DNA from 3 places in the Ferdinandcohnia sp. FSL W7-1320 genome. Region 2 is predicted to be linked to each of the others. Evidence: riboswitches for the same ligand, from Rfam matches in the RefSeq annotation. Region 2 holds a riboswitch; each other region holds the start of a gene.
The links. Region 2 has a riboswitch for S-adenosylmethionine ahead of NST91_RS25315 (aliphatic sulfonate ABC transporter substrate-binding protein). Riboswitches for the same ligand answer to the same signal wherever they lie in the genome.

Region 1: it holds a riboswitch for S-adenosylmethionine, as region 2 does, so the genes downstream of both, NST91_RS11250 (carboxymuconolactone decarboxylase family protein) here and NST91_RS25315 (aliphatic sulfonate ABC transporter substrate-binding protein) in region 2, are expected to answer to the same signal.
Region 3: it holds a riboswitch for S-adenosylmethionine, as region 2 does, so the genes downstream of both, NST91_RS21885 (DUF2292 domain-containing protein) here and NST91_RS25315 (aliphatic sulfonate ABC transporter substrate-binding protein) in region 2, are expected to answer to the same signal.

Annotation. Positions count from the first base shown of each region.
Region 1 covers NZ_JBBPAM010000001.1:2,230,158-2,234,408, forward strand. Annotated here, with positions in the region: gene NST91_RS11240 (AraC family transcriptional regulator) at 1-306, shown strand, start outside; gene NST91_RS11245 (PAS domain S-box protein) at 450-2,066, shown strand; SAM riboswitch class I at 2,266-2,374, shown strand; gene NST91_RS11250 (carboxymuconolactone decarboxylase family protein) at 2,520-3,170, shown strand; gene NST91_RS11255 (response regulator transcription factor) at 3,411-4,097, shown strand; gene NST91_RS11260 (HAMP domain-containing sensor histidine kinase) at 4,072-4,251, shown strand, end outside.
Region 2 covers NZ_JBBPAM010000001.1:5,299,894-5,304,144, reverse strand. Annotated here, with positions in the region: gene NST91_RS25330 (IS110 family RNA-guided transposase) at 1-664, opposite strand, end outside; gene NST91_RS25325 (hypothetical protein) at 1,092-1,250, shown strand; gene NST91_RS25320 (DoxX family membrane protein) at 1,298-1,801, opposite strand; SAM riboswitch class I at 2,152-2,261, shown strand; gene NST91_RS25315 (aliphatic sulfonate ABC transporter substrate-binding protein) at 2,379-3,374, shown strand; gene NST91_RS25310 (ABC transporter permease subunit) at 3,425-4,251, shown strand, end outside.
Region 3 covers NZ_JBBPAM010000001.1:4,491,949-4,496,199, reverse strand. Annotated here, with positions in the region: gene NST91_RS21895 (glycerate kinase family protein) at 1-376, opposite strand, end outside; gene NST91_RS21890 (hemerythrin domain-containing protein) at 958-1,467, shown strand; SAM riboswitch class I at 1,908-2,007, shown strand; gene NST91_RS21885 (DUF2292 domain-containing protein) at 2,329-2,502, shown strand; gene ssuE (NADPH-dependent FMN reductase) at 2,682-3,233, shown strand; gene NST91_RS21875 (LLM class flavin-dependent oxidoreductase) at 3,254-4,251, shown strand, end outside.

The DNA of each region.
Region 1 (4,251 bases), 3.1 Mb from region 2:
ATTATTACATTTATTAATAACAATTTTACAAGCGATATTTCACTTGGTGTTTTATCCTATCATTTTCATGTAAATGAGCAGTATATAAGTAGACTTTTTAAAAAATACACTGGATGCAGTTTTATTGAATACTTGAACGCAATCCGTATAAATGAAGCAAAAAGATACTTAATACATACAAGCTTGAAAGTGAATCAAATTGCAGGAAAAGTGGGTTATTCCAATCATGTTCATTTTTGGCGAGTGTTTAAGAGGAATACAGGCATGTCCCCGAATCAATTTAGGATTCTAAAAGCAGAACGATAATCATCTTTAATTTCTTGATTTTGTTGAGCTACTAAAAATAAAAGCGTCAATAAGTTGCATAAAATAATTAAAACTAACGATAATATGGAATTGGTGGTATTATACGATAAGATAGAAATTTCATAGTAGAGGTAGTTTATTTAATGTTACATTTTATTAATCGGTTTGAACAAGCTTTTCATTATTCACCTATAGGCATGGCCTTGTTTTCACTAGAAGGGCAGTGTATAAAAACAAATCCAGCACTATCAAAGATTACTGGCTATTTAGAAGAGGAACTATTATCTCTTACCTTTCAACAGATTACACACCCGGATGATTTAGAAGAAGATCTTAGATTTGTGCAAGAACTAATAAAAGGTAAAAAAAGTTCTTATGAAATGGAAAAGAGATACTTTCATAAAAATGGAAATATAGTATGGGTTTTTCTTTCCGTTTCGATTTTTCAACAAGACGATAAAACGTTCTACCTAATTGCTCAAATTCTTGATATAACTGATAAAAAGAATTTACAGCTTAGTTTACTTGAGAGTGAAGAAAGGTTTCGTAACCTCTTAAATTATTCACCGGACCCTATCTTGGTATTTGATGGAGAGATTATCTTATACGCGAATGAGTCTGCAGCTAAACTAGTTGACACGTTTGCTGAAGATATGATTGGGGAGTCAATTATGAGATTTATTGATCCTAGCATGCATGAACTGATTCAAACTCGGAGCCAAGAAATTATCGATCAAAATAAGCAACTTCTTGATTTAGATTTGAAAATACGCAGTAAAAATGGCCGTATTGTTGATGCAGTTATATCGGCGGTTCCAATCTCTTATATGGAAAAAAGGGCTATTTTAGTTAGTTATCGTAATATTACGGAACGAAAAAAAATGGAACAGGCATTGAAAGAAAGTGAGGACCGTTATCGACAATTAGTCGATTATTCCCCATTGGGTATTTTAGTCCATCAAAAAGGTGTTATCCAATATGCCAACCCTGCAGCTTTGCAATTATTAGGAATCACAGATGAAAAATTGATAGAAGGTATTCCAATATATGATATTATTCACCCGGATTTTCGACTTATCGTATCAAGAAGGATTAAGAATATTGAAGACAATGGCATTTATGAACCAACCTTATATGAAAAATTCGTACGCATAGATGGTCAGGAGATTGATGTTGAAGTAAGTGGAATCCCAACTAAATTAAACGGTGAATCAGCTGTCCAAGTCGTGTTCTGGGATGTGACCGAGAAAAAGAAGGAAGAGGACTTAATCAGGTACCGTGCCTACCATGATACCTTAACAGATTTACCTAACCGCCTTAAATTCCATTTAGATTTAATGGAAGAGATTGAAAAGGATTCATTGTTTACCATTATGTATTTAGATTTGCATGGTCTTAAATCGGTTAACGATGAGTTTGGTCATCAAGCTGGTGATATGGTACTAATCAAAGTAACAGCCCGATTAACTGGAGTCCTTGGTTCTGTAGGTCTTGTTTATCGTATAGGTGGAGATGAATTTGCAATCGTACTTCCTGGTCGAAAAAATGATGAAGAAATAAGTGTGACTGCAAACAGTATAGCGAGGGTTATCCAGCAGCCCATCTACGTTTCAAATTCGATTGCTGAAATTTCAACAAGTATTGGAGTTGTCTTCTATCCAGAACATGGAGTAGACATGGAGTTACTTTTGCGTCATGCTGATTTGGCCATGTACCACGCAAAGAAAACAAAAACCTTATATAAAATCTATGATAGATAACAAGGGGGAGTTTTTAATCTCTGTAGTTTATCATTTAGATTGTATCGAAAAACGACATGTATATGTCGTTTTTCTTTGCTCATTATCTATTAAGTTCCGTTAGATATATTTTCGGAATAATTTGATATTTTAGTTGACAACCTCATGTGACTTCATGTACGCTAATATTGTTAAATATTACAAAAATAAAATACGACATCTCTTATCGAGAGTCGGGGGAGGAACCTGGTCCAGTGAACCCGCAGCAACCGTTACAAAGAATGTAACTAGGTGCTAATTCCAGCAAGCATTTGCTTGAAAGATGAGTGTGGGATACATATTGCCTCTTCCTCATCGGAAGGGGCTTTTACATTTTATTCACTGGAAATAAGGATATTTGATTTTAAGGTGAGTAAATTAATGTGAAAAGTTGTATTTTATTTGGTGAAAAAATTGCTAAGGGAGAGATTTACGATGAGTTTGTACAAAAAGGAATATTTCGGAAGACTACCAGAATTGAAAAAATATGCACCTGAAGCATTTCAATCATTTATAAAGTTTGATAGCCAAGCACTAGCTGCAGGCAAGCTTTCCGTAAAGCAAAAGGAATTGATTGCGGTTGCAGTAGCCCATATTACAGGTTGTCCTTATTGCATTGATTTACATGTTGGGAATGCAAAGAAGAATGAGTCTTCTAGAGAAGAAGTAGCAGAGGCTATTTTTGTTGCAACAGCATTAAAGGCAGGTTCCGCTTTAGCACATGGTGTGAATGCACTCAATGCCTATGATGGAAATGGCGATGAAGATCTATATAAAGAGGCTTATTTTGCAAGACTAAAAGAATTTGCTGATTTAAATGGTGAGGCTTTTAAAGCATTTATTGATTTTGACACAAAATCTCTTAAGGCGAAAAACTTAACAGAAAAAGAGAAAGAGTTAATCGCGGTGGCGTGTGCGCACACAACAGGTTGCGCGTATTGCATTAACCTACATACGAAAAATGCCAAAAAAGCGGGTGCTGATTTAGAAGAAATCTCAGAAGCTATTTTCGTGGCAGTAGCATTAAAAGCAGGTTCTGCTTTGGCACACAGTGTAAATGCGCTTAATGCGTATGATGAGAAGTAATTAACCATATAAAACATAATCTTTTAATAGAAGGGGAACACAAACCTAACCAAAGGTCTGTGTTCTCTTTTTATTTTCCACCTATATTTTCATGATAGACTAGGATTTGCATCTCAAAATAATAAGAAAATCTTAAGATTTGCATGCAGTGTTTGTTAAGATTTGATTGATATCCTTTCCTTATAGTAAATTCTAAGGAGTTGATAGAAATGGTGAACACCACAAGTAGGAGTGAACGTTATGAATATATTGGTTTGTGACGATGATCAAGCCATCGTCGATGCGATTGGAATTTACTTAGAGAATGAAGGCTATACGGTTTGTAAAGCTTCTAATGGACTAGAAGCAATCGAGGTCATCAAAAGTCAGGAAATCCATCTTATTATCATGGATCTGATGATGCCCAAAATGGATGGAATGAGAGCAACTATGGAAATTCGGAAAGAAAACAATATTCCTTTAATCATGCTTTCTGCAAAATCAGAGGATCATGACAAAATATTAGGCCTAAATATTGGGGCAGATGATTACATGACGAAGCCTTTTAATCCGTTGGAACTTATTGCAAGAGTTAAATCCCAACTCAGAAGATATACAACTTTCGGTGGCCTTGATACGAGAACCAATATAGTTCAGACTGGGGGATTGATTATCGATGATGAAAGTAAAACGGTCACGGTCGATGGCGAGGAAGTCCATCTTACACCCGTGCAATATAAAATTGTAAGGCTTCTGACAGAAAACGCGGGAAGAGTATTTTCAATCGAGGAGATATATGAAAAGGTATGGAACGAACCCTCCTTTAACCCGGAAAATACCGTTACCGTTCATATACGAAAAATCAGAGAGAAAATCGAAATCAATCCGAAAGAACCAAAATATTTGAAGGTGGTGTGGGGTGTTGGATATAAAGTGGAAAAAATATAGCCACTCGATTATAACGAAAATCATTGTTTTTGTCATTGCGATCTTGTGTTTTACAGGAATAGCTCGAGCCGTTGTTGAAGTGGAGATTGTGAATGATGTTAATTTTAGCAGCGTAACCGAAGAGTATTACATAGAGAGCATGGCCTATGTAAAG
Region 2 (4,251 bases):
ACTCGGCGTCAGTAAAGCGATTTTTGCCCTTATCTTGAAGATAATTCGCAAGTTCTTGAAGATCCATTGAGCTAATTTCATCTAAGCTATATTGTTCAAGAAATAGCTCTAACATGGCATTTCCAAAAACCGAACTATCCACTTCAGTCGTAAAGGAACTACACTTATAAAATAAGTGTTGCAGAAAATATTGCTTTTCTCGCGTTAGGTTATGAACGAGATGATATCTCATTCTTGTCAACCTTTGAAGAGCAATAAATTGTTCCTGCATGACCGCCGTTAGTGGAAGACGTCCAAACCGTAAGCGATCTGCAATAATCCAAGCATCGACTTGGTCTGTTTTATCCAGGTCAACATATGACTCTTTAAATTTTTTAATTAGTTTTGGATTAATAGTAAAGACTGTTGTTTTAAATTCTTTAAGAGATTCATCCTCGTGAAAAAACATAGCAGGATGCCAACTATAGACTGAAGTGGCCTCCATCCCGATTTGAATCTCGGAAATTGAGTTACTTTGGGCTATCTTGACAATCAGATCTTTCAGATAAGATGCCCCTGTCAAATTGTTGTCAACAGTGAGAGCAGTTAATGCTTTTCCTTCAAAATTCATGACACAAGCTTTCATATCTTGAGAGCTAACGTCTATTCCAACAAATAATTTCATGGTGGCTAACCTCCTTTCAATCTAGGATCAAGGGAAGGACTCTTCGGGATATCCCCAGTGTACTTGTCGGTCAATCACCCTCGCGTATTAGAACTCACTTTGGTCCATGAGCTGCCTGGAAGCTGCAACTTCCAGCATGGGCTGCCAAAGGGAACAGCCTGCGGGTTAGAAGTTCGAACAAGGACTGGGGAGACAGACTTTTGTAGTAGTCAAAGCTACAGGAGATGATAGAAATCCCCCAAACGATCCTAAGACCATTATCTAGGGACATCACGAAAAGTCCACCCTTTGGAAAACTTTTTCAGATGGTGGGGGGCTAGCCCCCCACTATCTGAACTAACATCTATAGAATTATCAAAGAACAATATTTTAATTGGAAATTACCTCGAAAGAGGACTATAAACTTACTATACGAGGAGGTTAAGTAATGAACCAAATAAAACGCTTATTCATGCTGTTATTATTAGCATTTCCGATGTTTTTCTTAGCGGGTTGTGGGGATGACGAAAGACCTGAGGAAGGCGAGGAAATTGAAGAGATTGAAGAGGAAGATGAAATCGGTGACGGCGAGATTGATGATGAGTAGAATATAAAAGGAGTTCTCCCAAAATCGGGTAGAACTCCTTTTTTTAGTTATGCAGTGGTTGTTGCTGTTTTAGTATCTTTTTTCACATGAATTCGTTTTGTTAAGAATGGTACTGCAAATCTATCTACACCGTAGTAGTATGTTGCAGCGCCTGCGAATAAGAGAATAACTGCTAATGTGTAAAGTACTGGGTTTGTGCTAACTGTTCCAGCAAGTAAGAAGTTTAGGTTCATGAATGCCCCTGCAATTAATGCTGGGATTGTTGCAGCACCTAAGATTAATCCAAGTCCAACTAGAACTTCTCCCCATGGAATGAGTACGTTAATTATATCAACGTTTGGAACGGCAAAGCCTTCTAGGAATGTTGCATACCAACCTGCCACTGCTGGGTGTTCGCCACCAGCCTTTGCAAGTGCTCCTTGGAGGAATCCACCTGCGTCAAATCCTCCAGTCAATTTATGAAAACCAGCTTCTAGCCATTGAATACCTAACCATACACGTAATACTGTCCAAATAACTGCCATTTTAGGTCCTTTTAAGAATGTTCTCATCTTAATCTCCCCTTTTATTTTATATTGTGAAACTATTCACAAGTTGTTATAAAAAAATATGATCGTTTTAGCTGCCAGCTTGGGTAGTTAGTTTGTGAAGTTTTTCACTAACTTTCTACACTCTTAATATACAATGGATTTTCAATTAAAGCAATGGGCTTCACAAATATGACACAAATGTTTTTTGATTGTATTTATAGTCTCAAAGTTAACGTTTTGTATAGGGAATGATTATAATCACCGAAAATTTTAATAAGGGAAAATTTTTCAAAAAGTGTTTGACTTTGGGTATTTTACACTCTATAATCCATTTATAAAGTAAAACTAGAACGTATTAATTTAATAAAGGACTCTTATCCAGAGCGGTGGAGGGACATGGCCCTACGAAACCCGGCAACCTTCAAGATTATTCTTGAAAAGGTGCTAATTCCATCAGGTAAAATTACCTGAAAGATAAGAGGAGGAAAAAAGCCCTCTTCTTACTAGAAGGGGGCTTTTTTCATCGTTAGGATATGCAAGTTAGAAGTTGTATTAGTACTATTCCTAGTTTTCCTATAAAAATACTGGAGGTACAGACATGAAGAAAATAAGCGTTATTTTTATTGCTGTATTACTGTTGATTGGAATTGCAGGTTGTTCGAATAGCACAAGTAAAGCGAGTCAAGGAAGTGAAAAACCTAAAAAAATCACATTAGATTATGCTTTTTATTCGCCTACGAGTCTTGTGTTAAAAGAGTTTGGGTGGGCTGAAGAAGCATTCAAAGAAGAGGGAATTAAGGTTGAATTTGTTCTAAGTCAAGGAAGTAATAAAGCATTGGAATTTTTAAATAGTGGAAGTGCGGATTTCAGTTCATCTGCAGGCGCAGCGGCTCTAATGGCAAAAGCAAAGGGTGCTCCAATTGAATCGGTGTATATTTACTCGAAGCCAGAGTGGACAGCATTGGTCGCAAATAAAGATTCAAAGATTCAAAATATAAGTGATTTAAAAGGAAAAAAGGTTGCTGCAACTATCGGAACAGACCCATATATTTTCCTATTACGCGCCCTTAATGAGGAAGGGTTAAGTCCATCAGATGTTGAAATCGTTAACCTCCAGCATGGAGATGGAGCGGCCGCGTTATCTTCTGGTCAGGTGGATGCATGGTCGGGGTTAGATCCTCATATGGCAAGAGTTGAATTAGAAACGGATGCGAACCTTTTTTACCGCAATGCAGATTTTAATACGTATGGAACCTTAAATGTGCGTTCTGAGTTTGCGGAAAAATATCCCAAGTACGTAGAAAAAGTCATTGAGGTCTACGAAAAGGCTCGTAAATGGGTTTTAGAAAATCCAGAGGAAACAGCGGAAATTTTGGCAAAGTCCGCAAATATTGATATTGAAGTTGCTAATAAACAATTAAATGAACGAAATGATTTTTCTAATCCTGTTCCTGGTGAAATACAAATTGAGGCATTAACCGAAGCAGGTAAGGTGCTTCAAGCGCAGGAAATCATCGGAAAAGATGTTAAATTGGATCAACTGGTTCAGGAATTGATTAATCCTACGTTTGCGGAAAACGTAATTAAACAATAGGGATTGTGCCTCTTTTAAAACGGCACTTCCTCGTGATAGGAGACGGTAAAATGAGCACAAAAGGCGGAGCGTTGACTAGACAAATTAAGGTGAAATCAAAGCGTGAGTTTGTATTATCAGGAAGTCTAAAAGTAGTTCTACTTGGGAGTATCATCCCGGCTATTTTAATCGTGGTTTGGCAATATTTAAGCCATATTGGTGTCCTTGAAGGTCATCTTATGCCGGCACCAACGGTTATCCTTGCGAAAATAATTGAATTTGCTGGAGATGGAAGTCTGTGGGGCCATATTGGGATTACGTTATATCGCATCTTTTTTGGGTTTCTCATTGGGGTAGTTGCTGCTGTTATATTTGGTTCATTGGTCGGCTATTTTAGAATTGCTGAACAGTTACTAGACCCGATGATTCAGGCTTTCCGTTCGATTCCGTCCCTTGCTTGGGTACCTCTTTTTATCTTGTGGATGGGGATTGCAGAACCATCAAAAATTACACTAATTGCGGTTGGGGTATTTTTTCCGGTTTATTTAAACATCGTGTCAGGCATACAGGGTGTTGACCGAAAGTTGATTGAGGTAGGGAAAATCTATAATTTTTCATCGTTTGAGTTAATTAGAAAGGTAATATTGCCTGCATCCCTTCCTTCTTTTCTAGTTGGAATCCGAAGTGGGCTTGGGCTAGGTTGGATGTTTGTCGTTGCAGCTGAATTAATGGGTGCTAGTCAGGGGATTGGATATTTGCTTGTTGTTGGCCAAAACTCCTATTCTCCTGAGACGGTCATCGCAAGCATCGTACTATTTGCGATTTTAGGTAAAATAACAGATTCCATTTTGAAGAAAACAGAGGAAAAAACTCTTCACTGGCAGGATAGCTTTGTGAA
Region 3 (4,251 bases), 810 kb from region 2:
AATCAAGTGCAGCCATTATTAATTCTCCAACTCCATAGGTCGTAGTTCTTAACGGATTTCGTTGATTACGAGGCACTAGCTTCAACCCAGCTACGGCTGCCATTTCAATCACAGCGATACGTCTACCACTCTCTTCATAAAAGCCAAAATAACTACTGATTTTCTTCCCGACTGGTCCAGTTACCTTTTTATAAATTAAATCTCCACCTTTAATGCTAATAATAGTCTTTACAAATCCTTCCCCACCATCAACCATGGGGATTACTACAGGATCAATTGACGTATCAAAGCGCCTCACACCCCGTTCCATTGCCAAAGCAACTTCCTCTGCATCTAAACATTCCTTAAAACCCGAAGGCACAATAACAATCTTCATCTCAAAATCCTCCTATAAAACGTTGTTACCTAGTAATCTACAGTACAAAAATTAAAAGAGAATGAGAGAATTATGAGAAATCATTGAGCGACACAAATTTCGCGCCATACCAGGGACACAGGGACAGGTCCCGCGTCCCACTGTTTAAACCAGGTAATAGAAACATATGTTATTCCAAACGCGATTCAAGAACTACAAAGCAACTGAGAAAAAAGAAAGAAATAGTAATTCTTTGCTGAAGCTCATAATTGGCCTTCCGAGTGCTTGGAAGGTTTTTTATATGGCTGAATCTATGGATGGTTATGTACGATATATTGAGATATTTGTCCTAAATCCTTTAAACTCCGTCCGTTAAATCGCAAGTTTACTCCTATATCTACAAAACTTAGTCCTATATCGTAGAGACAACCTTTTCCGTTAGTTGATTGCCTACTTGGTTTATTATATCTATCATCATCAAGCATCATATAGGACATTGTTTGTGAGGGGATTCGACCTAGTGATTCCTATCACTAAAATTTTTGAGCAATTATCGTATGCTATAGGAAGGTGACATATGACTGGTGAAGGGGTGAAGTTGAATGTTGATAGAGGATCAAAATGTGAAGCTACTTAGTCCTCCGCTGCAAAAATTAAAGGATGAGCACGAGTCATTGAGGGCAATGATGAATCGTTTCTATGAGATCACGGAAGAAATAGAATACGAATCTGGTCCCAGAGTGCTTGAACTGTTTTCAGAATTATACAAGCAGATTTCATCATTTAATATTGAGCTTAATGCACATTCAAAACGTGAGGATGAAGGACTGTTCCCAATGATGGACCGTCGTCTTGGTGATAAAGACCAAACCATCGGTACAATGGAATATGAGCATCGTAAAGCGGAAAAGCATTTACGAGATTTCCTTGATGAGGCTGCTCTAGTGGGAAAGGATATGGATGAATATGATGCACAAACTATTACAGTTTACGCAGTCCAAGCGTACGCAACCTTAACACAGCACTTCGCGAAGGAAGAAAATATGCTTTTTCCATTGGCTGAGAGAATATTGTCCACTGAAGAAAAAGCTGAGCTCGAACGATTACTGTGAAATTAATAAAATATCATAAACGGCGACCGCGAATTATATAATGATTCGAGGTCTTTTTTTGTGGGTTTACACCAAATGGTATAATGCAGGTTTTTCCTGTGATTTCCAAAAGTCATGCAATAAGCAGCATTTATATTATGGATATTACCAGTTCTATCCAAAAATCATAAGAAAAAAAGCGTTTATGATATTTGTTTTTCAAAAAGTACCCAAAAGTCATATCAAAAGGAGCAATTTTAAATCAACTTTTTCCAAGTATATACAAAAGTCCTAGCATAAACATTTTTTAAAGGTGTATAAACAGCCTAATCCTTAGAAGAACGATAAACACTATGACAAAATAACTAAAATTTCTACCTTTTAAAAATTTTCACTGAAATCGATTGACAGAAACAAAAATTCCGTGTAATTTATATATCAACAACTAAATTACCATTTTATTCTTATCCAGAGAGGTGGAGGGACTGGCCCATCGAAGCCTCGGCAACAGACAATTGTACTGTGCCAATTCCAGCAAGCGTAAAGCTTGAAAGATAAGAAGAGCGTATGAAAATAATCACGTATGCCCTCTTCTTATTAGAAGAGGGCTTTTTTATTTTTATCAGTAAAAGTCATACTTCTACTGATAAAAATAAAGCCTCCGGCGGATGCCACGATTTTTCAAAGGAAGTTTTCGAGCAGTAAGATCAAAGACTAAGAACGCCACGTCTTGTGGCAACGTTTTTATGACCCACTTCCTTTGGGCCTAAAATCTGGCGCAAATACGCCAAGGCGCATTTGATTTTTTAGCCGCAGAACTGATTGCCATACTGGTCAACCAATGGCAATGAATCATATACATCTTGAACAAGGGGGAGTTGTATGGCGCAGCTTGATGAATCAAAGGTAAAGCATATTTTATCTACCTTGGAGAAATTGGATTTTGGATCTATTGTGATCACGGTTCACAATGGGGAAATTACCCAAATCGATGCAACAGAAAAGAAGCGTTTTTCCTTGCAAAAATCCACATCAACCCAAACTAAAACTAAGTAAATAACGTGCCGATTAGACGACTAAAGGCATCTTTATTTTCAAAGCGTCCAAAAAAGACGCTTTAGATAAAGATGCCTTTTTTATTCGTTTTTTTCTTGGAAAAGAGGGGATTCTTTACAAATAATCCGAAGTTAAACTCATTTAAATAAAAAAAAGACACAAGCGAAAGGATGATTAAAATGGGTGAAATCGTAATTTTATCAGGAAGTCCGTCTGAGAGTTCTAGAACGGATTTAGTCCTACAGTATGTTGGAAAAAAGCTGAAACAAGAGGGTTTCTCGGTCACATATGTATCTGTTAGAGATATTCCATTTGAGGACATTTTTAATCTGAGGTTTGATAGTCCTGCACTTAAGGATCTGACTTTACTCCTTCAAGGTGCTGAGGGAGTGATTGTAGGATCGCCCGTATACAAGGCAGCCTACACTGGGATTTTGAAGGCAGTACTAGATTTGCTTCCCCAAGATGTGCTGTCGCAGAAAACAGTATTACCAATCATGACAGGTGGAAGCCCAGCCCACTTACTTGCGATTGAGTTCAGCCTCAAACCATTATTGGCTGCATTAAAGGGGCAAAGCCAACAAGGAGTGTACTTCCAAGATTGCCAAATCGATAAAACACAAGTAGTCAACCCAATAACGGACGAGAATGTGTTAGTGAGATTGAAAAAAGAGCTTTATTACTTTATTGAAACAGTAAATAAGAAAAAAGACTTTGCCTTGAAAAATTAATGGAAGAGGAGTTAATGAAAATGACGAAGAAAAGAATTTATTTAAATGCGTTTGATATGAATTGTGTGGGACATCAATCCCCAGGTCTATGGACACATCCAGAGGATCAATCCCATCGTTATAAAGACAGCGAGTATTGGATTGAACTCGCGAAGCTTTTAGAAAAGGGTAGATTCGATGCTATATTTCTAGCAGATGTACTAGGGCCATACGATGTGTATCAAGGTTCAAGAGATGCTGCAATCCGCCAAGGTACACAAACACCTGTCAATGATCCATCCCTTGTTGTACCGTTAATGTCAGCGGTGACGAAACATTTAGGATTTGGGGTTACTGCATCTGTTACTCATGAGCATCCATATACATTTGCTCGCAGGATGTCGACGCTCGATCATATTACAAAAGGGCGTGTAGGCTGGAATATTGTAACTTCATATTTAAAAAGTGCCGCTGTGAATATGGGCTTGGAAGATCAGATTAAACACGATGAGCGCTATGATATTGCCGATGAATACTTAGAAGTCTGCTATAAATTATGGGAAGGAAGTTGGGAGGATGATGCAGTTTTACTAGACAAACAGAATCGAATTTTTGCAGATCCAAGTAAGGTTCACGATATCAATCATGAAGGTAAGTATTATAAGGTTCCAGGTGCTCACCTTTGCGAACCTTCTCCACAACGAACACCAGTCCTTTACCAAGCCGGAACTTCTAGTAAGGGGCGGGCTTTTGCTGGTAAACATGCGGAATTAATTTTTATTGGGGCACCGACTAAAAATGCAGCTAAGCATTCCGTCAAGAAACTACGTGAAGAAGCAATCAAGGCTGGCAGAGCACCAGATGAAATAAAAATACTTGCTTGTATTACTCCAATCGTTGGTCAAACAGCAGAAGAAGCACAAGATAAATACAATGAGTATCAAAAACACGTAAGCTATGAAGGGGCATTAGCACTTCTAGGTGGCTGGACTGGAATCGACTTTTCAGAGTATAGTCCAGATGAAAATTTAAAGTATGT